2 regions of the Actinoplanes sp. NPDC023936 genome follow, and region 2 is predicted to be linked to the other one. Evidence: riboswitches for the same ligand, from Rfam matches in the RefSeq annotation. Region 2 holds a riboswitch; the other holds the start of a gene.
What was found. Region 2 has a riboswitch for glycine ahead of gcvT (glycine cleavage system aminomethyltransferase GcvT). Riboswitches for the same ligand answer to the same signal wherever they lie in the genome.
Positions count from the first base shown of each region.

Region 1: another riboswitch for glycine. It lies ahead of gcvP (aminomethyl-transferring glycine dehydrogenase); the one in region 2 lies ahead of gcvT (glycine cleavage system aminomethyltransferase GcvT).

Region 1 is NZ_JBEZZR010000014.1:43,644-54,467, forward strand. Features, by position in the region: gene AB0F72_RS19895 (hypothetical protein) at 1-121, opposite strand, end outside; gene AB0F72_RS19900 (hypothetical protein) at 192-1,271, opposite strand; gene AB0F72_RS19905 (class I SAM-dependent methyltransferase) at 1,462-2,205, opposite strand; gene AB0F72_RS19910 (peptide deformylase) at 2,202-2,690, opposite strand; gene AB0F72_RS19915 (SigE family RNA polymerase sigma factor) at 2,712-3,281, opposite strand; gene AB0F72_RS19920 (chorismate-binding protein) at 3,446-4,555, opposite strand; gene AB0F72_RS19925 (DUF5999 family protein) at 4,780-4,980, shown strand; gene gcvP (aminomethyl-transferring glycine dehydrogenase) at 5,145-7,946, opposite strand; glycine riboswitch at 8,022-8,113, opposite strand; gene mgrA (L-glyceraldehyde 3-phosphate reductase) at 8,174-9,169, shown strand; gene AB0F72_RS19940 (nucleotidyltransferase domain-containing protein) at 9,166-9,825, shown strand; gene AB0F72_RS19945 (hypothetical protein) at 10,589-10,824, shown strand, end outside.
Region 2 is NZ_JBEZZR010000032.1:60,103-70,926, forward strand. Features, by position in the region: gene AB0F72_RS31485 (SpoIIE family protein phosphatase) at 1-3,058, shown strand, start outside; gene AB0F72_RS31490 (STAS domain-containing protein) at 3,055-3,366, shown strand; gene AB0F72_RS31495 (FKBP-type peptidyl-prolyl cis-trans isomerase) at 3,430-4,224, shown strand; gene AB0F72_RS31500 (hypothetical protein) at 5,379-5,630, opposite strand; gene AB0F72_RS31505 (LLM class flavin-dependent oxidoreductase) at 5,896-6,753, shown strand; glycine riboswitch at 6,804-6,963, shown strand; gene gcvT (glycine cleavage system aminomethyltransferase GcvT) at 7,093-8,151, shown strand; gene gcvH (glycine cleavage system protein GcvH) at 8,148-8,519, shown strand; gene AB0F72_RS31520 (L-serine ammonia-lyase) at 8,516-9,841, shown strand; gene AB0F72_RS31525 (MazG-like family protein) at 9,856-10,164, shown strand; gene AB0F72_RS31530 (WD40 repeat domain-containing protein) at 10,242-10,824, shown strand, end outside.

The sequences.
Region 1 (10,824 bases), on a different contig from region 2:
CCGGGCTCAGCCCCAGCACGAGCAGCCCGGCAAGCCCGCTGATCAGGGTCAGCGCCGCCCAGCCGGCCACCGCGCCGAGCAGGGCGACAGCCGTGGCGGCGATGACGAGCAGAATCCACATCCGAGAATCCCTGGGCTGATAGGCAGCGATGGCCGGCTCAGCCGAGCCGGCCATCGCGAGCGGGGAGGCGTCAGGCGGTCGCTGCCGGCGTCGGCCCGCCGAGCAGGTTCTCCAGCTCGGCCAGCTCCTTGTCGGTCAGCTCGCTGTCGCCGGACTTCAGGTACGGCTGGGTCGAAGTCGCGCCCTGCAGCTGCTTCGTGTCGAGCTTCGTGGCGCCCTCCGGAGCGGTGATCTCCGCACCGGTCGTCACCTCGATGCGCAGCGCGACCCGGCCGGTGGCGCCGTCGATGAACTGCAGCAGGTTGATCTCCGCGGCGGTCAGCTTGCCGTCCACGATCCACAGGTCCAGGACGATCGGCTTGTCCGCCGGCTTGTCGGTTCCCAGCTGCGACGCCAGGTCCTTGTCGACCGCGGTGACCAGCCGTTCGAGCTCGGCGTACGCCTTCGTGGTCGACGACGTGGCGATTAGGTGCGTGTCGTCGTTCTCGTCACGGACCAGCGCGGCGCCCTCGAGCAGGTTCGTGGCGCTGGTGCTGAACTCGGTGAGCGCCTTCTGCTCCTCCAGGCCGGTGGCCGACACGCCGGCGCCGGACTCGGCCAGCTCACCGAGCGCGGCGCTGTCGAGCGACACCCACTTGCCGTCGAAGAACGCGTCGAGCCCGGCGGGTCCACCGGCGGTCTGGCCGCTCATCGCCTTGACCTCGTCGGCGCTGGCGCCGAACTTGGCGGCCAGCTCGGCGATCGGGGCCCGGACGAACATCGTCTTGTCGACGTAGCGGACCTCGGTGCCGGTGACGCCGTCGACCGTGGCGCTGATCGACCCGCGGTCGTCCTCGACGCCCGCGCCCGCCTTGTCGTAGGCGACCGTGAACGACGAGTTGAACAGCTGACGCAGGATCTTCGCGTCGTCGTCGCTGATCGCGTCCTCGGGCCCGGAGGCGGTGAGCTTGGCGGCGGCGACCAGGTCGTCCGCGCTGCCGTTGATTTTGATGGTGAAGCCGGCCCGCTGCGCCTCGCCGAGCTGCTTCGCCGCGTCGCGCAGCTCCAGCTTCGGTTCGAGCGCCTGAATCTGCTCCCCGGCACAGCCCGCGAACATGGTGAGGGCGGTGACACCGGCGAGGGCGCCGGCAAGAAAACGCGTAACGCGCAAGGAGAACTCCCCGTTGATCAGTTTGCCTCGCACACTGTAGAGGTACCGATCAATTGCGCGCGCGCGAATAACCACCATCCGCATTGACCTGCGCAAACGCGCGGAATGCGGCGCCCCATCCAGGCGGAGCGCCGCATTCCGGTCATTTCGCATTAAGACCGATTGGGTACGGGTAAACGCCGCGCCCTTCTCAGCGCGTCAGCACGGCCCGCCACCGCGAGTGCAGCGGCGAGCCCGGAGCGGCCGTCCGCTCCACCGAGACCAGCGTCAGACCGTCTCCGGCGAACGCCTCGACCTCGTCCCGGCTCAGCGGCCACGGCGGCCCGTCCGCGTCGCCGGTGACCGCCGCGGCGGCGAGCACCAGCAGCGTGCCCCCGGGCGCCACGAACGTGCCCACCGCCGCGATCGCCGCGGCCCGGATCGCCGCGGGCAGGGCCTGGACGTTGTTGCTCTCCAGCACCAGGTCGAACGCCTGCCGCCACTCCCCCGGCGGGTTCAGCAGGTCGGCCACCACGTAGTCGACGGGGGTGTCGCGGTGCCGGGACCGGGCCAGCTCGATGGCCGTCGGGGAGATGTCGAACGCGGTCGTCGCGTACCCCGCCGCCGCGATGTGCTCGGCGTCGCGCCCCGGGCCGCAGCCCACCACCAGCGCGCGCCGCCCCTCGCCCGGCGGCAGCGGGTAGGCGCGCAGGTGGGCGCTGGCCTCGGGCACGTCCCACGGCACGGCGGCCCGACCGGCGCCGGCCTCGGCGTAGAGCGGCTCGAACCACCCGGTGGGATCCCCGTCGCGCAGATAGCCGGCCGCCAGCCGGCGCGCGTCGGAGCTGCCCGGCCGCGCGCTGCCCGGTTGTGAACTGTCCGGCTGTGAACCGCCCGGCCGAGAACTGCCCGGTTGCGCGCTGTCCCGTTGTGAGCTGTCCGGCTGCGAGCTCACCGCGGCACCACCCGGCGCAGCTCCCGCAGCGCCTGCCGGCGGACGTCGCCGGTCAGCGTGTCGACGTAGAGCCGGCCGTCCAGGTGGTCCGTCTCGTGCTGCAGCGCCCGTGCCAGGAAGCCCTCACCGTGGATCACCAGGGGTTCCCCGTTGAGGTCGAAACCGGTCGCCGTCACGCTCATCGCCCGGGTCGTCTCGTACCCGAGGCCGGGCAGCGACAGGCAGCCCTCCTCCTCGGTCTGCGAGCCGGAGAAGTCGCTGAGGACGGGGTTGACCAGGTGGCCCACCACGCCGCCCACGTTGTAGGAGAAGACCCGCAGGCCGACCCCGATCTGCGGGCCCGCGACGCCGGCCCGGCCGGGCTCGCGGACGGTGTCCTCCAGGTCACGGACCAGCGCGCGCAGCTCTGCGTCGAAGCTGGTGACCGGGTCGGCGGGCGTGCGCAGGACCGGGTCGCCGAAGATGCGGATAGGCCGAACTGTCATGCTTCAAAGCTTAATCAGTCGTTACGCGAAGAGGGCCGGGCGATCGCCGCCGAGGATCTCCCGCAGCTTGATCAGGGACCGCCGGGTCTGGCTCTTGACGACGGTGACCGGCACCCCGAGCTCCGCGGCGACCTGTTCCACGCTGTGATCGGCGAAGTAGCGCAGCGCCACGATGGCGCGGTCGCGGGGCGGCAGCCGCGACATCGCGCCGAGCAGGTCCAGCCGCAGGTCGGTGCTCATCTCGTAGGCCGGCTCCTGGAACGACCCGGGCGTCGTCTCGGTCGAGCTGCGGCGGCGCCGGTGGTCCAGGTAGACCCGGAGCAGGATCTTCTGGGCGTACGCCGGAAGGTTGTCGCTGTCGCTGGCCCGGTCCCAGCTCTGGAAGAGCTTGGTGAGCGTGGTCTGCGCCAGGTCCTGGGCGAGGTGCCAGTCGCGGCAGAGCTGGTAGGCGCTGCCGTGCAACCGGGTCAGGAACGTCTGCGCGAACCGGTCGAAATCGGCACGCCGGGCCGCCGCCGGCGCGATCACCCGGATCCGGATCGCGGGCCGCACGGCGGTCCTGGCCGCCGGTCTCTCGAGCAGATCAAGCATGCTGTTGCCTCTTCCCGCCCCACGGAAGGACACGCAACGTGTCACTGTGGATCTTGTCGGTTTTGCGCGAAGGTGAAACTACGCGGTCGGCCCCCTCCGTAGGGGGCAGACGCCGACAGTGGCACGTAACCGGTAGAGACGGCTCGGAGCGGGCTATGCGGCCGCTATGAGGCCAGCGCGGCGCGCAGCGGACCGGCCTTCGCGGCGGCCTCGTCGACCTCGGCGATCGGGTCGCTGTCGGCGGTGATGCCGCCGCCGGCCCAGGCGTGCACCCGGCTGCCGTCCACCGCGACGGTCCGGATGCTCAGCCCCAGATCCAGGTGATCGTGTCCGATCCAGCCCAGCGCGCCCATGCTCACTCCCCGGCCCACCGGCTCCAGCGCGGCGATCCGGGACAGCGCCGCGAGCTTGGGCGCGCCGGTCACGCTGCCGCCCGGGCAGACCGCCCGCAGCAGGTCGGCGAGACCGACCTCTCCGGCGAGGGGCGCGGAGACGACCGATTCCGCCTGCCACAGACCACACCATTGGCGGACCGCGAAGAGCTCGTCCACGGCAACCGGCCCGGTCCCCGGCAGACGGGCCAGGTCGTTGCGCTCCAGGTCGACGATCATGACGTGTTCGGCCCGTTCCTTGGCCGAGCCGAGCAGCTCCCGCAGCCCCTCCGGGGTGGCCGGGCGCGTCCCCTTGATCGGCCGGGTGATCACCCGCCCGTCCCGGACCTCCACCAGGGTCTCCGGCGACGCCGTGGCGAGCGCCCACCCGTCGCCGCCGAGCACCCCGCCGTACCGGGCGCCGGGCAGCGCCGCGACCCGCCGCAGCGCGGGACCGGGATCGCCGCAGTACGCCGCCGACGCGTGTCCCACCACGTTGACCTGGTAGACGTCGCCGCGCCCGATCGATTCCCGGACCGCGGAGACGGCGCGGGCGTGCTCGTCGCGGGTCCAGCTCTCCCGCCACGGCCCCAGCCGCCAACCGTCTGACCGATCCACCCCAGCGCCCGATTTCTCCGGACTTTTCGAGTTATGTTGGTAGACGACCGCATAAACATCCGGAATACCGGGCACGGGGGAGGGTGCGCCGAGCTCTGCCCCGATCATCACGCATCCGGCATCAGCGGACACGTAGAGTGCCGCTCCGCAAATGGTGCCATCGCCGATCGTCTTCTTTTTGTCAGCCGTTCGGCCAAGGTTTCGCACCGGCAGTCCGTTGCCGGCCAGAAACGCGGACAGAAGCTCGGCAGGGTCACCGGGATCACCCCGATGCCACCGGAACACACGTAACGCATGGTGACGGGCTTGGCAGGCGGCCGGCGCCGCCGGCGGAGGCCCGGAAGGAGCCGACGGACAGTGGTCGACAAGCCCCGTCCCGTGGAGCATCGAAGGCGCGAACTCGCCAGGAATCGGCGTCACCGGGTTGAACCGCCGTCGTTCCATGTGAGGTAACGTCCGACATCGACTTTGTGAACCTTCACACAGCCCCCAATCGGAGAACGAGCAAGATGTGCCAGCACCGAGTTCCCTGTCCTTCTGCCGACGCGACCGATCGTGAGGCCGCAAAGGTCATCGTGACCTTCTGCGAGCAGGGCTGGAGCCTGCTCTGCAACGGGGTCATCATCTTCGAGGACACCGGCGAGCTACTGCCGGACGGCACGCTGATCGAGCCGCACCGCGGCCCGGCCGTGCACGCCCTCGCCGCCTGAGAAGTCACTGAAGAAACCGACTACGCGGCAGACACGATTACGCAGCGTAGCGTAAGCGCACCGAAAACGGCGCAGGCCGCGATCCCCGGAGGGGTACCGCGACCTGCGCAGGAGCAGGCGCCCGGATCAGACGCCCGGATCAGACGCCCGGATCAGACGCCCCCTCAGTCCTCGAACGCCTCCGGCGACGGGCACGAGCAGACCAGGTTCCGGTCGCCGAACGCCCCGTCGATCCGGCGCACCGGCGGCCAGTACTTCGCCGTCCGGTCCACTCCCTCGGGGAAGCCGGCCACCGACCGCGGGTACGGGTGCGCCCACTCGTCCGCGGAGACCGCCGACGCGGTGTGCGGCGCGTTCGCCAGCGGGTTGTCGTCCTTGGGCCAGACACCCGCCGCCACCTGGTCGATCTCGCCCTTGATCGCGATCATCGCGGCGATGAACCGGTCGAGCTCGGCGAGGTCCTCGCTCTCGGTCGGCTCCACCATCAGCGTGCCGGCCACCGGGAACGACATCGTCGGCGCGTGGAAGCCGTAGTCGATCAGCCGCTTCGCGACGTCGTCGACGCTCACGCCGGTGGCCTTGGTGATCGGCCGCAGGTCGAGGATGCACTCGTGCGCGACCAGGCCGTTGTTGCCGGCGTAGAGCACCGGGTAGTGCTCGCGCAGCCGCACCGCCGTGTAGTTCGCCGCGAGCACGGCCGACGCGGTCGCCGCGGCCAGCCCGTCCGGGCCCATCAGCCGCACGTACGCCCAGGAGATCGGCAGGATGCCCGCCGAGCCGTGCGCCGCCGCCGACACCGCGTGGTGGACACCCGGCTCCAGCGGGTTGCCGGGCAGGAACGCGGCGAGGTGCTGCCGAACCGCCACCGGGCCGACGCCGGGACCGCCGCCGCCGTGCGGGATGCAGAACGTCTTGTGCAGGTTCAGGTGCGACACGTCCGCGCCGAACTTGCCGGGCTTGGCGAACCCGACCAGCGCGTTGAGGTTCGCGCCGTCGACGTAGACCTGGCCGCCGGCCTCGTGCACCGCCGCGCACAGGTCAGCGATCCGGGTCTCGTAGACGCCGTGCGTGGACGGGTAGGTCACCATGATCGCCGAGAGGTTCTCCCGGTGCTTCTCGATCTTGGCAGCCAGGTCGTCCATATCGACGTTGCCGTCGGTGTCGCAGGCCACCACGACCACCCGCATGCCGGCCATCACGGCGCTCGCCGCGTTGGTGCCGTGCGCGCTGGACGGGATCAGGCAGACGTCACGGTGGGTCTCGCCGCGCGAGCGGTGGTAGCCGCGGATCGCGAGCAGCCCGGCCAGCTCACCCTGCGAACCGGCGTTCGGCTGCACGCTGACCGCGTCGTAACCGGTGATCTCGGCGAGCCAGCCCTCCAGCTGGGCGACCAGATCCTCGTACCCCTGAATCTGGTTGGCCGGGGCGAAGGGGTGGATGTTCGCGAACTCCGGCCAGGTGATCGCCTCCATCTCGGTGGTGGCGTTCAGCTTCATCGTGCAGGAGCCGAGCGGGATCATGCCACGGTCCAGGGCATAGTCACGGTCCGAGAGTTTGCGCAGGTAACGCAGCATCGCGGTCTCGGAGTGGTGGGTGTTGAAGACCGGGTGCGTCAGGTATTCGCCGGCTCGGGCCAGCGGCGCGGCGCCGCACTCGGCCGGGGCCGCCACGCCCGCGCCGAACGCCGCCAGGACGGCCGCCACGTGCGCGTCGGTGGTGGTCTCGTCGGTGGAGACCGAGACCCGGTCGGCGTCCACCAGGCGCAGGTCGATGCCGTGCGCCGCGGCGGCGTCCACGATCTCGGCGGCCCGGCCCGGCACGACGGCGGTCACGGTGTCGAAGAACGCCCGGTGCGCGACCTCGATGCCGGCCGCGGTCAGGCTGCCGGCGATGGTCAGCGCGTGGTCGTGGGTGCGCTTCGCGATGGCGCGCAGCCCGGCCGGCCCGTGGTAGACCGCGTACATGCTCGCCATCACCGCGAGCAGCACCTGCGCCGTGCAGATGTTGCTGGTCGCCTTCTCCCGGCGGATGTGCTGCTCCCGGGTCTGCAACGCGAGCCGGTAGGCGGGCGCGCCGTCGGCGTCCTTCGAGACGCCGACCAGACGGCCGGGCAGCGAACGCTCCAACCCCGCGCGCACGGCCAGGTAACCGGCGTGCGGGCCACCGAAGCCGAGCGGCACGCCGAACCGCTGGGTGGTGCCGGCCGCGATGTCCGCCCCGATCTCGCCGGGCGCGCGCAGCAGCGTCAGCGCGAGCAGGTCGGCGGCGACAGTGACCAGCGCGCCGGCGGCGTGGGCGGCCCCGACCAGGTCCTTGTGGTCACGGACGGCGCCGGATGCGCCGGGGTACTGCAGGTGCAGCCCGAAATACTCCTCGGGAAGCTGGTCCCCCTCGACCAGCACGATCTCGATACCCAGAGGCTCCGCCCGGGTGCGCAGCACAGCGAGCGTCTGCGGCAGCGTGTCGGCGTCCACCGCGTACACGTTGCTCTTGACCTTGGAAGCGCGCCGGGCCAGGGTCATCGCCTCGGCGACCGCCGTGGCCTCGTCCAGCATGCTCGCGTTCGCGGTGGTCAGCCCGGTCAGGTCGGTGACCATGGTCTGGAAGTTCAGCAGCGCCTCGAGCCGGCCCTGGCTGATCTCCGGCTGGTACGGGGTGTACGCCGTGTACCACGCCGGGTTCTCCAGCACGTTCCGCTTGATCACCGCGGGGGTGTGCGTGCCGTAGTAGCCGAGGCCGATCATCGGGGTGGCGACGGTGTTGCGGTCCGCGATCGCGCGCAGCTCGGCGATCGCCTCCTGCTCCGAGATCCCGGCCGGCAGGTCGAGCTCGCCGTGGAACCGGATCGTCTCCGGGATCGCGGCGTCCATCAGGTCGTCGAGCGAGTTGTATCCGACCGCCTTGAGCATGTGGGTCTGCTCGTCCGAACCCGGACCGATGTGGCGGGGAACGAAGGGTGACGTCATGGGCGACTCCAGGCTCTCAAGAAGGTCGGCATGCAACCTCCCCCTCTGTCATACCCATCCGGGTACTTCAGAGCGCCTGCCCACGCGGTCCTTCTGCCTGAGAGTTTTCCGGGGAGGGTTTGCCCCTTCGGCGCCGTCGCGAGGACGGTCTCTTCCGCACAGGTGTTGCCGGCCCGACCAACCTACCAGCGGACACCCGGTTGGATCACAGTCCTAGGGTGTGGTCTGTGACGTACACCCCTGATTCCGCCCGCTACGACGCGATGACCTACCGGCGTGCCGGTCGCAGCGGACTGAAGCTCCCCGCCCTCTCCCTCGGTCTCTGGCACAACTTCGGCGACACCCGCCCGCTCGACACCCAGCGCGCCATCGTCCGCCGCGCCTTCGACCTCGGGGTCACCCACTTCGACCTGGCCAACAACTACGGCCCGCCGCCCGGCAGCGCGGAGTCGAACTTCGGCCGGCTGCTCGCGTCCGACCTCCGCGGCCACCGCGATGAGCTGATCATCTCGACCAAGGCCGGCTACACCATGTGGGACGGGCCCTACGGCGACTGGGGCTCCCGCAAGTACCTGGTGTCGTCGCTGGACCAGTCGCTGCAGCGGATGGGCCTGGACTACGTCGACATCTTCTACCACCACCGGCCCGACCCGGAGACGCCGCTGGAGGAGACCGCTTCCGCGCTGGACGCGATCGTCCGGTCCGGCAAAGCCCTCTACGTCGGCATTTCCAACTATAAATCAGCACAAGCCGCGGAGATCGCTCAGATCCTCCGTGACCTCGGCACTCCCCTGCTGATCCACCAGCCGTCCTACTCGATCCTCAACCGCTGGATCGAGCACGACCGCCTGCTCGACACCCTGGAGGGCGCGGGCGCCGGCTGCATCGCGTTCAGCCCGCTGCAGCAGGGCCTGCTCACCGACCGGTACCTCACCGGCATCCCGGACGACTCCCGGATCCGCACCAGCGTCTTCCTCAACGAGAGCGCCCTCGACGCGAAGACGATGGGCCGCCTGCACGCGCTCAACGACATCGCCAAGCGCCGCGGCCAGTCCCTCGCCCAGCTCGCGCTCTCCTGGGCACTGCGCGACCCGCGGATGACCAGCCTGATCATCGGCGCGTCGAGCGTCGGCCAGCTGGAGAACAACATCGCCGCCCTGAGCGGACCGGCCCTGACCGCCGCCGAACTCGACGAGATCGACGCGACGGTCATCGACCTGTGACGTTTCCGCTCGCGCTGTCGGTCGTGGTCGGCTCCCGCGCCTACGGACTGTCCGTGGACGGATCCGACCACGACCGGCGGGGCGTCTTCGTGGCGCCCACCCGGTCCTTCTGGAGCCTGGACAAACCACCCACGCATTTCGACGGCCCGCTCGACGAACAGTTCAACTGGGAGTTCGAGCGATTCTGTACGCTCGCCACGCAGGCCAATCCGACAGTCCTCGAAGTGCTCTGGTCCCCGATCGTCGAAACCGTCACTCCGGACGGCGCGGCGCTGATCGGCGCCCGGCAGGCGTTTCTGTCCCGGCGCGTATTCGCCACCTACGGCAATTACGCCCGCGACCAGCTCGCCAAGGTCGAGGCGCGGCGCGCCCGCACCGGCGAGACCAATCACAAACAGGCGATGCACATGATTCGCCTGCTGATCGCCGGCGCCCACGTGCTGCGCACCGGCGATGTCCTCGTCGACGTGGGCGCGCTGCGCGACCGCCTGCTGTCCGTCCGGCGCGGCGAGGTCGGCTGGGACGAGATCAGCGCCTGGTCGTCGGCCCTGCTCGCCGACCTGGACGACGCCGCCCGCGGCACCGCGCTGCCGGACGGGCCGGACCGGGAGGGGATCAACCGGCTGCTCTCCGCCACCCGCGAGCGCAACCTGTGATGAGGGTCGCGCGCTCCCCGGCGAATGCGGCTGCCCGGCCCTCGCAGATCGTGGAACTCCCCATGCCAGCTGGTGCTCAGCATTTCACCGCAGCACTGACCCGATTGGCTAGATCCGGCGCCGGTAGTGCGCCGATGCGGCCGCATGTCACGGGCGGTCGCCGCTGACCGCGGAGCGCTGGGGGTTTACGTCATTCTGTGGGGCTTGGGGCGTCCGCGGGTTTCCGTACAGCGCGGGGTTTACCGCGGATGCCGGCACGCTGGGTGACAACGGTTCGCGCTGGCGCGCGGCCCGGCCCCGTTTCGGCTTCCCCTGCGGCGGCGACGACGTGGCCCCCGAGAACTGCCACGTCCGGGAGCGCTGACGACCAGCCGGACCAGCCGGTCGTGAGTGCTGCCCTCCGCTGGTGTGGATCGTGGAAAGGCGTGGTCCGGCTGGCGCTCAGTGCCGCCCCTACCAGCCGGCGAGAACACCGACACCCAGCCGAGTACGACGAGCTGGCCACCAGTGCTGCCGGATCCCTGTTCCGAGAGCACTCCGCGCCAGCCCGCCCCCACCGCTCCAAGAACCACAACCCGGCGGCGCCACCTCACGTCCTACCGGGCGCCGAATGCTGCCAACAACGCCGCTCGCGGACACTCAGAACCAGCCGCCATCACATTCCCTGTCGCCGCCCCGAAAAGCGCGACAATCACACACTCTAAGCCATCCTAGGAACCTAGGTGCTTGCCTTTCCCGTGATACATCGGTTTAGGCTGGCGTCATGTCCGTGAGCACAGCCCCGGTGATGCACCTGGCCCGGCCGCATCGGCCGGTCGTCGTCGCCGGGACGCTGAGCGAATTGCGCGGCCCCACCACCGGCCTCGTCGAGTTGCCCTTGCGCCTCTGGTGGAATCCGCATCGCGCATTCGATCTCAGCCAGCACACGATGCTGTTGTGGATGTATGAGAACGTCCTTCGCGAAGCGATCCGGATCGACGAGATCCAGGCCTATATCGA
Region 2 (10,824 bases):
GACCACGTTCTTCTCCAACATCAGCCACGAGTTCCGCACCCCGCTCACGCTGATCATGGGACCGCTCGACGAGCTGCGCAGCCGAGCCGACTCGTGGGCCGGTGACGCTCGCGAGGATCTCGACGTGATGTGGCGCAACGGGCTGCGCCTCGGCAAGCTGGTCACCGCGCTGCTCGACTTCTCCCGGCTGGAAGCCGGCCGGATGCAGGCCCGGTACGAGCCGGTCGACCTCGCCGCCACCACGGCCGAGCTCGCCAGCGTCTTCCGCTCCGCGGTGGAACGCGCCGGGCTCACCTTCGACGTCGACTGCCAGCCGCTGCCCGGAGACGTCTACGTCGACCGGGGCATGTGGGAGAAGGTCGTCCTCAACCTGCTCAGCAACGCCCTCAAGTTCACCTTCGACGGCGGCGTGCGGGTCGCTGTGCGTGCCGACGGTGAGCAGGCCGTCGTCACGATCGCCGACACCGGCGTGGGCGTGCCGCCGGAGGAGATGGCCCGGCTCTTCGAGCGCTTCCACCGGATCGAGAACGCCCGCTCCCGCTCCAACGAGGGCAGCGGCATCGGGCTCGCCCTGGTCAAGGAGCTCGTCCTGCTGCACGGCGGGACGGTCGAGGCGCACAGCACGCTGGACGAGGGCACCACGTTCACCATCCGGCTCCCGTTCGGGCGGGCGCACCTGCCGGCCGGCTCGGTCGTGCCGGCCGCCGGCGACGCGGGCGCCGTCTCCGCCACCGCCGACCCGTTCGTGCAGGAGGCCCTGCGCTGGCTGCCGTCCGACGCGGACCTGCCCGCCGACGCGCCCGGCCCGGTCGCCGGGGACGCCGCCAGCGTGCTGGTCGCCGACGACAACGCCGACATGCGGGACTACCTGGTCCGGCTGCTGCGCTCCGCCGGGCACCGGGTCACCGCGGTCAGCGACGGCCGGCAGGCCCTCGACGCCGCCCGCGCCGACGTGCCCGACCTGGTCGTCAGCGACGTGATGATGCCCGGGCTCGACGGCCTGCAGCTGGTCGCCGCGCTGCGGGCCGAAGGGCGCACCGCCGGGGTGCCGGTGCTGCTGCTCAGCGCGCGGGCCGGGCAGGAAGCCGCGATCGAAGGCCTCGACGCGGGCGCCGACGACTACCTGTTCAAGCCGTTCTCGGCGGCGGAGCTGCTGGCCCGGGTCCGCGCCAACGTCGAGCTCGCCCGGCTGCGCAACCACCACTCCCGCTGGCGGACCGCGCTCGTCGAGTCGTTGCAGGAGGCGTTCTTCGTCTGCGACGCCGACGGCGCGGTCATCGAGGTCAACGCCGCGTTCGCGGACACCCTCGGGTACGGGCCGGAGGGGCTGCCGTACCACCCCGTCCAGCCGTGGTGGCCGGACCCGGTGGCGGACGCCGACGCGTACCGGCAGGTCGCCGACGCGTTCGCGATGCTGGTCCAGGACCGGCAGGGCACCTACACCATCCCGGTCACCCACGCCGACGGTCACCGGCTGTGGGTGGCCGCGGCGTTCAGCCAGGTCCGCGACCCGGAGACCGGCCGCAAGGTGATCGTCGGGACGTTCCGCGACGTCACCGACGAGCACTACGCCATCCAGCGGGAGAGCGCTGTGGCGTCACTGAGCCTGCGCCTGTCCCGGGCCGACGACGTGCGCGGGGCGCTCGTCGGGGCGCTGGACGAAATGCGCGATCTGTGGAATCTGGAATCGGCGTCCGCTGTCATATTCGACGGTTCAGAAGTCCCTCGCGTCTGCGCCACCGACCCGGCCCTGACCTGGGAATCGCTGCCGCGCGACGCGATCGTCGCCCTGCGGGACGGGCCACCACTGACCCCGGCCGGTAACGCCGGCATCAGCCTGGAACACCCGGACGGCACCATGGTCCTCTGGCTGGAGCTCGGCGAACGGCGGCCCTTCACCGAACCGGACCGGACCCTGCTCGCCCTGCTCGCCGGCCACCTCGGCCAGGGCCTGCGCCGGGTGCACCAGATCGACCAGCAACGGGAGACCGCGCTCGCCCTGCAACGGGCCATCCTCGGCCCCGCCCAGCTGCCCGCCGGGTTCGCGGTCCGCTACGAGCCGGCGACCCGGCCGCTGCGGGTCGGCGGCGACTGGTACGACACGGTCACCCTGCCCGACGGCCGGATCGGCATCGTCGTCGGTGACTGCGTCGGTCACGGGCTGCCGGCCGCCACCGTGATGGGCCAGCTCCGCAGCGCCTGCCGGGCCCTGCTGCTGCAGGACACCGGACCGGCCCGCACGCTGACCGCCCTCGACCGGTTCGCGGCGCTGCTGCCCGGCGCCGCCTGCGCCACCGTCTTCTGCGGCGTCCTCGACCCGGCCACCGGGCATCTCGTCTACTCCAGCGCCGGGCATCCGCCACCCATCGCCGCGCACGCCGACGGCACCATCGAACTGCTCGACCGGGGGCGCTCCCGGCCGCTCGCCATCCGGCCCACGCTGCCCCGCGAGGAGGCCGAGTACCTGATGCCGGCCCGCGCCACCCTGATGCTCTACACCGACGGTCTCGTCGAACGCCGCCGGCAGCCGCTGACCACCGGCATCGAGGCGGCCACCGAAGCGGTCCGGCTCGGCCGCGGCACCCCGATCGACGATCTCGCCAGCGAGGTCATGGTCCGGCTCGCCCCGGACACCGGGTACGACGACGACGTGGCGCTGCTGCTCTACCGCCAGCCCGGCCCGCTCGAACTGGAGTTCCCCGCCGAGGCGTCCCGGCTCGCCCCGGTCCGCACCGCCCTGCGCGGCTGGCTGGAACGCTGCGGGATCGACCCGGTCACCACGCAGAACGTCCTGGTCGCCGCGGGGGAGGCCTGCGCCAACGCGATCGAGCACGGACACCGCGAGAAGACCGGCCAGATCCGGCTGCGGGCCGCCGCGACCGCCGAGAACCTGCGTCTCACCGTCGTGGACAACGGCTCGTGGCGGGCACCCCGGCCGGCCGAGAACCCGTACCGTGGGCGAGGCCTCATGCTGATGAAGGCGTTCATGCACCACGTCACCGTCACCACCGGCATCGCCGGCACCACCATCGACATGCAGGCGAGGATCGTGCCATGACCACCGCGCTCACGCTGACCAGCGGCCACCGCCCCGACGGCGCCCCGGTTCTCGCCGCAGCCGGTGAGATCGACATGAGCAACGCCGACGCGTTCGCTTCCGCGCTGGAACAGGCCGTCGCCGGCGCGGACGCCGGGCAGCTGCTGGTCGATTTGACCGCCGTCCAATACCTGGACAGCGCGGGCCTGGCGATGCTCTTCCGCCATGCCGAGCGGATCGAGGTGGTCACCGGGCCGCTGCTGGCGCCGCTGCTGGACATTTCCGGTCTGGGCGAGGTGACGACGGTTTCTTTATCGGGTACGCGTTGAGGCGGCCGTTTTCCTGAGTCCGCGCCACGTGGTTTGTCGTATCTTCGTACGGTGCCCGATTTTGTGACAGCAGGTCCCTCCCGTGACAGTGACGGTCAGCAGCCGGTCGGTGGTCGGCAGCCGGCTGGTGGTCAGCAGCCGGTAGGTGGCCGGACGCCGGTTGGTGGTCGGCAGCCGGCTGGTGGCCGGACGCCGGTTGGTGGCCGGCCGCCGCTCAAGACGAAGGCCGAGAAGCGAGCCGAGGCCAAGGCCGCGAAGGCTCGCGCTCTGGCTCTGCAGAAGCGTCGGCGGGCGCTGACCGTCGGCGGCGCGGCGGTGGTGGTGCTCGCCGTCATCGTGGGGCTGGTCCTGTGGATCGGCAACACGCCGTCCTCGGAGACGCCGCCGGCCGCTGCCACCCCGGCGGCTGCCACCCCGGGCGCTGCCAACCCGGCGGATCCGGCCGCGTCGGCCGCCGCGGCGTTCCCGCCGCTTCCCGAGGGCGCCGATCCGGCGCTGAAGGAGAAGCCGGCCGCGACGGCGGGGAGCGGTGACCTCAAGGAGCTCAAGGCGACGACCCTCGTCGAGGGTACCGGCGCTGCCGTCCAGTCCGGTCAGACGATCGACGTGAACTATGTCGGCGTGACCTATGCCGACGGCAAGGAGTTCGACTCGTCGTGGAGCCGGTCGGAGCCGTTCAGCTTCCAGGTCGGCGCGGGGAACGTGATCCCGGGCTGGGACCAGGGGCTGGTCGGGGTGAAGGTGGGCAGCCGGGTGCAGCTCGACATCCCGGCTGACCTGGCGTACGGGGAGAATCCGACGGGTGGGCGGCCGGCTGGAGCGCTGCGGTTCGTCGTCGATGTGCTGGCGGCGTCCTGAGCGGGGGGTCGGTTGCGGTAGGCGGGGGTCGTTTGCGGTAGGTGGGGGTCGGCGCACGCGCTGAGCCGGTGTCGGCGGTGTGCCGATTGCGCTGCTTGTCGCGTTTGGGTGCCGGCGGTGGTGGAGCGCTGTGGGTTCGCGTGATTCTGTGGGGCCTGTGTGGCGTCCGCGGGTTTCCGTGTAGCCCGGCGTTTACCTCGGATGTCGGCACGCAGGGTGACAGTGGTTCGGGTCGGTGGGCGCTCCACGATCGACATCCAGGGGCGCCACGCCGCGTCACTGCCGCACGCAGTCGGATCTTGCTTGCGGTGAGCGGCCGGTGCCGGATTTATCGCGTTTATGGGTATCTCGGTAATCGGGAATCTCGGCGAGTCGGGTTCGGTGTGAATGGCCGACGATCATTTGCGGGACTCATGCCAGGTATGACGAATTCTGTTGGCCGATTCCTGGGCGGCGAGAAACACTGGGTTCATGGCGCAGCTCTCCTTGTTTCCCGTGAGGCATTTGCGGGATTCGAGTGCGCGCCGGAATTATTCGCCGGAGGGGGAGCGGTTCCGGCGGGAGCATGAGCGGCATCGCGCGTGGGGTCTCGCCCAGCGGCATGCTCGACGGCTGCGCCAGTTGCGTGACCAAGCCGATCGTTCCGCGGCTCCGCCGCCGCCCCCGGCTCCGCCGCCGCCCCCGGCTCCGCCGCCGCCCCCGGCTCCGCCGCCGCCCCCGGCTCGGAGGCCGTCCGGCGTGCAGGCGTCGCCACCGGCTCAGCTGGCGTCCGAGGTGGAGGCGCCGGCCGAGGGTGAGGTGGGTGCCGCGGCCGCGATGCCGATCAGCGGACAGGCAGCGGCCGTTCTCCGTTCGCGCGCTGATCGGGACGGCGGGGGTGGTGGCGGGGGAGGAGCCGGCAAGCGTCCGTCCTCTGCCGAGATCATGGAAGCCACCGCATTCCGGAAAGGATTTCCATTCCTCCGAAAGGGGTTTCTATTTCCGCGAGAATTCGGCCTGCGTCGCCATAAGAACGAGCACAACGGTGGCAGGAGTCCTCCGCCGTGGCGTTACCGCATTCCACAACGTCGGGGCCGAAGACGGGCCGCGTGCGGATTGCGGGTTGCGCTACACCCGTCATCCGCACGCGGCCCGGCGTGCCGTGATCTCGCCACTCAGAAGCGGCTGCGGAACTGCTCCCACCGGCTGCGGCTCCGGCGGGCTTCGATCGCCTTCGCCGCGCCGTAGATCGCCGCGGCGGTCACCGCCGCGATCGCGGCCGTGGTCACGACGATGGGCAGCAGGCGGCGCCTGGCGGGAATGCCCAGCTCGGCGCCGGTGGCCTCCGCGTCTGCCGCGATCACGGCGGGGTCACCGGAAGCGGCGATGTTGTGCTGAGCGTCGACCGTGCTGTCGTAAATGGTCATCAGGTCCTCCCGACGGGTTTCGTCTCCACATGCCCCGGTCCGGACCCGGTTAACCTGATCGTTCCCCACCGGGTGAGCCGCCCGCGTCACCCGGAGCGGATGATCCGGGGCGCTCGGGCGCTCGGGCGCTCGGGTGCTCGGGTGCTCGGGTGCTCGGGTGCCGGTGGTGCCGGGTGGGTGTGTGCAAGCGGACCGACGTTTGTGCAAGCGGATCAGCGTTTGTGCAAGCGGATCAGCGGAGGGGCGTACCAGCGTGGACGTGGTGATGTGGCCGGATCGGGACTGGCCGGAGCTTCGCCGGGAGTGGCAGCACGCCGACCGGATCGGAGTCGGCCGGGGCTGGCTGTGGGATCACCTCACGCTCGGCGGGCGGCCGATCTGGCACGACGCGTACCCCACTGTGGCGGCCGCCGCGGCCGTGACCGAGCGGGTCGGCGTCGGCACGATGGTGACCGCGCCGAACTTCCGGCATCCGGTCACCACGGCCAAGGCCGCGCTCGCCCTGGACGCGATCAGTGCGGGCCGGTTCGTGCTGGGTCTCGGCGCCGGCGGTCCCGGCGCGGACGCCGAAGCCCTGGGCACGCCGCCGCTCGCGCCCGCCGATCGGGGACGCCGGTTCACCGAGTTCGTGACGCACACCCGGCGGCTGCTGGACGAGCCGGCGCCCACCCTCGACGGCGAGTTCTTCACCGCCCGAGCCGCCGACGTGGGCGGCGGCGGGCGGCGGCCGGGGATTGCTGTGGCCGCTACCGGGCCGCGAGGGCTGGCTGTCGCTGTGGAACACGCCGACCTGTGGATCACCCAGGATGTGATCAAGAATCCGCGGGTGGCGGCGGCTACCCCCGAGGCGGAGGTGGGCCGGCAGCTCGGCCTGTTGCGGGAGGCCTGCGAGCGGGCCGGCCGGGATCCGGGCACGCTGCCCGCGCTTGTCGCTCTCGGCTACGGCGGTGAGCGTCCCCTGGATTCGATCGAGGCCTATCGGGACTGTCTGGGCCGCTACCGGGCGCTCGGCGCGGACCGGATCGCGGTGCTGTGGCCGCGCGGCGACGACGCGGAACGCCACCTCGCGGTCCTCGAGGAAGCCGCCCGTGATCACGACGAACGACCGTCGCCCCTCGCTTGACGTGATCATGACGGCCCGGATAGCTTGCAGGCCACAACTGAAGATGCCGCTAACCTGCAGCGGGAGAGCCCTCGCCACCGAAGGCCGAAAGCCGGAAAGCCGAAAGCCGGAAGGCCGAAGCCAAACGGCCGGAAACCCGGAACCCGGCGAGGCGCCGAAGGAGCAACTTCTCCCTCAGAATCTCTCAGGCCCACGTACCGCTGCGGTCAGGCGACTCTGGAAAGCCGTTCGACACACGAGCGCGCCCACGGTGCAAATCCCGGTGAAACGGGATGAAGCTCTCAGGCCCCATGACAGAGCGAGGGAGGCCCCAAACCTGTCACGACCTTGGAGCCTCCCGTGAGACGCACCGCGCTCTTCGACGTTCACACCCGCCTCGGCGCGAACCTCACCACGTTCGCCGGCTGGACCATGCCGCTGCGGTACGGCAGCGACATCGCCGAGCACCACACCGTGCGGACCGCCGCGGGGCTCTTCGACCTCAGCCACATGGGCCGCATCGAGGTGACCGGCCGGAACGCCGCCGAGTTCCTGGACTACGCCCTGGCCGGCCGTCTCTCCACGGTCAAGGCCGGCCGCGCGAAGTACACGATGCTCTGCCACACCACCGGCGGCGTCCTCGACGATCTGGTCGTCTACCGGCTGGCGGCCGACCGGTTCCTGGTGGTGGCGAACGCGGCGAACGCGGCGATGGTCCGGGCCATGCTCGGCGAGCACGCCAACGGGTTCGCGGTGCGGATCACCGACGCCGGCGGCTCGCTGATCGCCGTGCAGGGTCCGGCGTCCCGCAAGATGATCGAGAGCGACCTGCCCTACTACGGCATCGAGGAGGCGCGGGTCGCCGGCTGCGACGTGCTGCTGGCCCGCACCGGGTACACCGGCGAGGACGGCTTCGAGATCTACTGCTCGGACGCCGACGCCCCGGTGATCTGGGAGAGCCTGCGGGAGGGCGGGGCGACCCCGGCCGGCCTGGCCTGCCGGGACACGTTGCGCCTGGAGGCGGGCATGCCGCTGTACGGGCACGAGCTCACCGTCCGCACCACCCCCTTCCATGCCGGGCTGGGCCGGATCGTCGCCTTGGACAAGGCGGACTTCGTCGGCGCCGAACCGCTGCGCCGCGTCGCCGCCCAGGGCCCGTCGACCGTGCTGACCGGCCTGGTCACGGCGGGCCGCCGCGCGCCCCGCCGCGGTCATGCGGTGCTCGATCCGGTCAGTGGCGAGCGGATCGGCGAGGTCACCAGCGGCGCGCCGTCGCCGACGCTGGGCCACCCGATCGCCATGGCCTACGTCCCACCCGTGTTCGCGGCGCCCGGCACCCGTCTGGTCGTCGACGTCCGTGGCACTCGCGAGGACGCCGAGGTCGTCGCGCTGCCCTTCTACCGCAGGAGCCCCCAGTGATCCCCTTGAACCTTCGCTACAGCCGTGACCACGAGTGGCTCACCGACGACGAGATCGCCACGGTCGGCATCACCGCGTTCGCCGCGGACGCCCTCGGTGACGTGGTCTTCGTCGACCTGCCCGAGGTCGGCACCGTCACCACGGCCGGCGAGACGTGTGGCGAGATCGAGTCGACCAAATCCGTCAGCGAGGTCTATGCGCCGGCCGATGGGGAGATCGTGGAAGTCAACAAGGCGCTCACCGACGACCCGGGTCTGATCAACTCGGATCCGTACGGCGCCGGCTGGCTCTACCGGGTGCGTGTCACCCGTACCCCCGAGGTTCTCGACGCCGCGGCCTATGCCGCGCTGATCTCACCGGAGTCATGATCTTGGCCGTCTCCGTCTTCGACCTGTTCTCGATTGGTATCGGGCCGTCCAGCTCACACACGGTCGGCCCGATGCGGGCGGCGGCGATGTTCGCGTCCCGGCTGTCCGAGTTCGAGGATGCGGTGGTGGTGCGGGCCGAGCTGTTCGGGTCGCTGGGCGCCACCGGTCACGGGCACGGCACCCCGAAGGCGGTCCTGCTCGGCTTGCAGGGGTTCGATCCGGAGACGGTCGACGTGACGCTGGAAGCTCCGGCGGACGGGCGGATCACGCTGCCCGCCGGCCGCGAGGTCGGCGTGGAGATGGTGCTGCACCGGCGCCGCTCGCTGCCGGAGCACCCGAACGGGATGCGGTTCACCGCGCTCGGCGCCGACGGCGCCGAGCTGCTGAGCAAGACGTATTTCTCGGTCGGCGGCGGCTTCGTGGTGGGCGACCTCTCGTCCCGGGCACGGGCCGGGCACCCGCCCGTGCCACACCCGTTCCTGTCCGGTACCGATCTCCTCGGCCTGACCGGGTCCACGGGGTTGTCGATCTCCCGGCTGATGCTGGAGAACGAGTCGGTGTGGCGGTCGCCGTCCCAGGTCCGCGACGGGCTGCTGCACGTCTGGTCGGTGATGTCCGCCTGCATCGACGACGGGCTGACCGCCGAAGGGGTGCTGCCCGGCGGGCTGAAGGTGCGCCGCCGGGCCGCGTCCACGGCACGGCAACTGCGGGCGGCCGGTGATCCGGCGGCACACGCGATGGAGTGGCTCACCGCGTACGCGATGGCGGTCAATGAGCAGAACGCGGCCGGCGGCCGCGTGGTGACCGCGCCCACCAACGGCGCCGCGGGCATCATCCCCGCCGTGCTGCGCTACTACCGTGACTTCGTCCCCGGCGCCGACGGCGACGGCGTGGTCCGGTTCCTGCTCACGGCCGGCGCGATCGGGCTGCTGTTCAAGGAGAACGCCAGCATCTCCGGCGCGGAGGTCGGCTGTCAGGGCGAGGTCGGCTCGGCGTGCGCGATGGCCGCCGCCGGGCTCGCCGAGGTCCTCGGCGGGACGCCCGAGCAGGTGGAGAACGCCGCCGAGATCGGCATGGAACACAACCTCGGACTGACCTGCGACCCGGTCGGCGGCCTCGTCCAGATCCCCTGCATCGAACGCAACGGGATGGCCGCGGTCAAGGCCGTCACCGCCGCCCGGATGGCGCTGCGCGGCGACGGCCGCCACCACGTCTCACTGGACAAAGTCATCAAGACGATGAAGGAGACCGGCGCCGACATGAAGGTCAAGTACAAGGAGACGTCCCGCGGCGGCCTCGCCGTCAACGTCATCGAGTGCTGACCGAGAATGCCGGTATGGACATCTGGGCCGAGGCGAAGCGCTGGCGTTCCTTTCTCGATTCTCGCAACGGCACGTCCGACCACGAGCTGACCCTGCGGATCCTCAAGCTGACCGAGGAGTCCGGCGAGGCCGCGCAGGCCTGGATCGGGCTGCTCGGGCAGAACCCGCGCAAGGGCGTCACCCACACCCGTGAGCAGGTCGCCGGTGAGCTGGCCGACGTCGTGTTCACCGCGCTCGTCGCGCTGGAGAGCCTCGGGGTGGACGCCGAGAAGGCGGTTCAGTCGTGCGCGGCGAAGGCTGCCACGTACCTGCCGCCGGAGTGACGGTGCGGGTGGCCGGTGCCCGCGGGTGCCCGCCCCGACGGCAACTGCCGCGGACCATGACGATTTAGAGTGACGCCATGTCTTGCCTGACCGTCATCGAGGCCGGTGGCCCGCACGCGATCATCGTGCGCGGCCCGGCTCTGGAGATCATCGACCTGACCTCCGGGACTTCGGCCGGGACGATTCCGACCGGGCTGGCACACATCGACGCGGTGGCGGCCGCCGAGATCGACGGGCGTCCGATCGCGATCTGCGTGGCGAACCGCCGCCTGTACGTCGTCGATCTCTCCTCCGGAGACCATCTCGGCGTCCCGTTCAGCGGTGACACCCCGCAGGCGATCACCGCGGGGGTGCTGGCCGGGCGTCCGACCCTGATCGGCGCGACGGGCAGTGAGCTGCGGCGCTGGGACATCACCACCGGCGAGGAGATCGGCGGGCCGCTGGCCGTGCACCGGGCGCCGGTGCTGGCCCTGGCGATGGCCGGTCCGTCCATCGTGATCAGCGCGGACGGCGACGGCGTCGTCCACCGTTCCGACCTGTCCACCGGCGAGGAGGCGGGTGAGCCGCTGCACCGTCCGGGCGCGCCGGTCACCGCCCTCGCCGCCGCCGAGACCGGCCGGGGCTTCGTCCTGGTCACCGGGGACGGCTCGGCCGCGACAC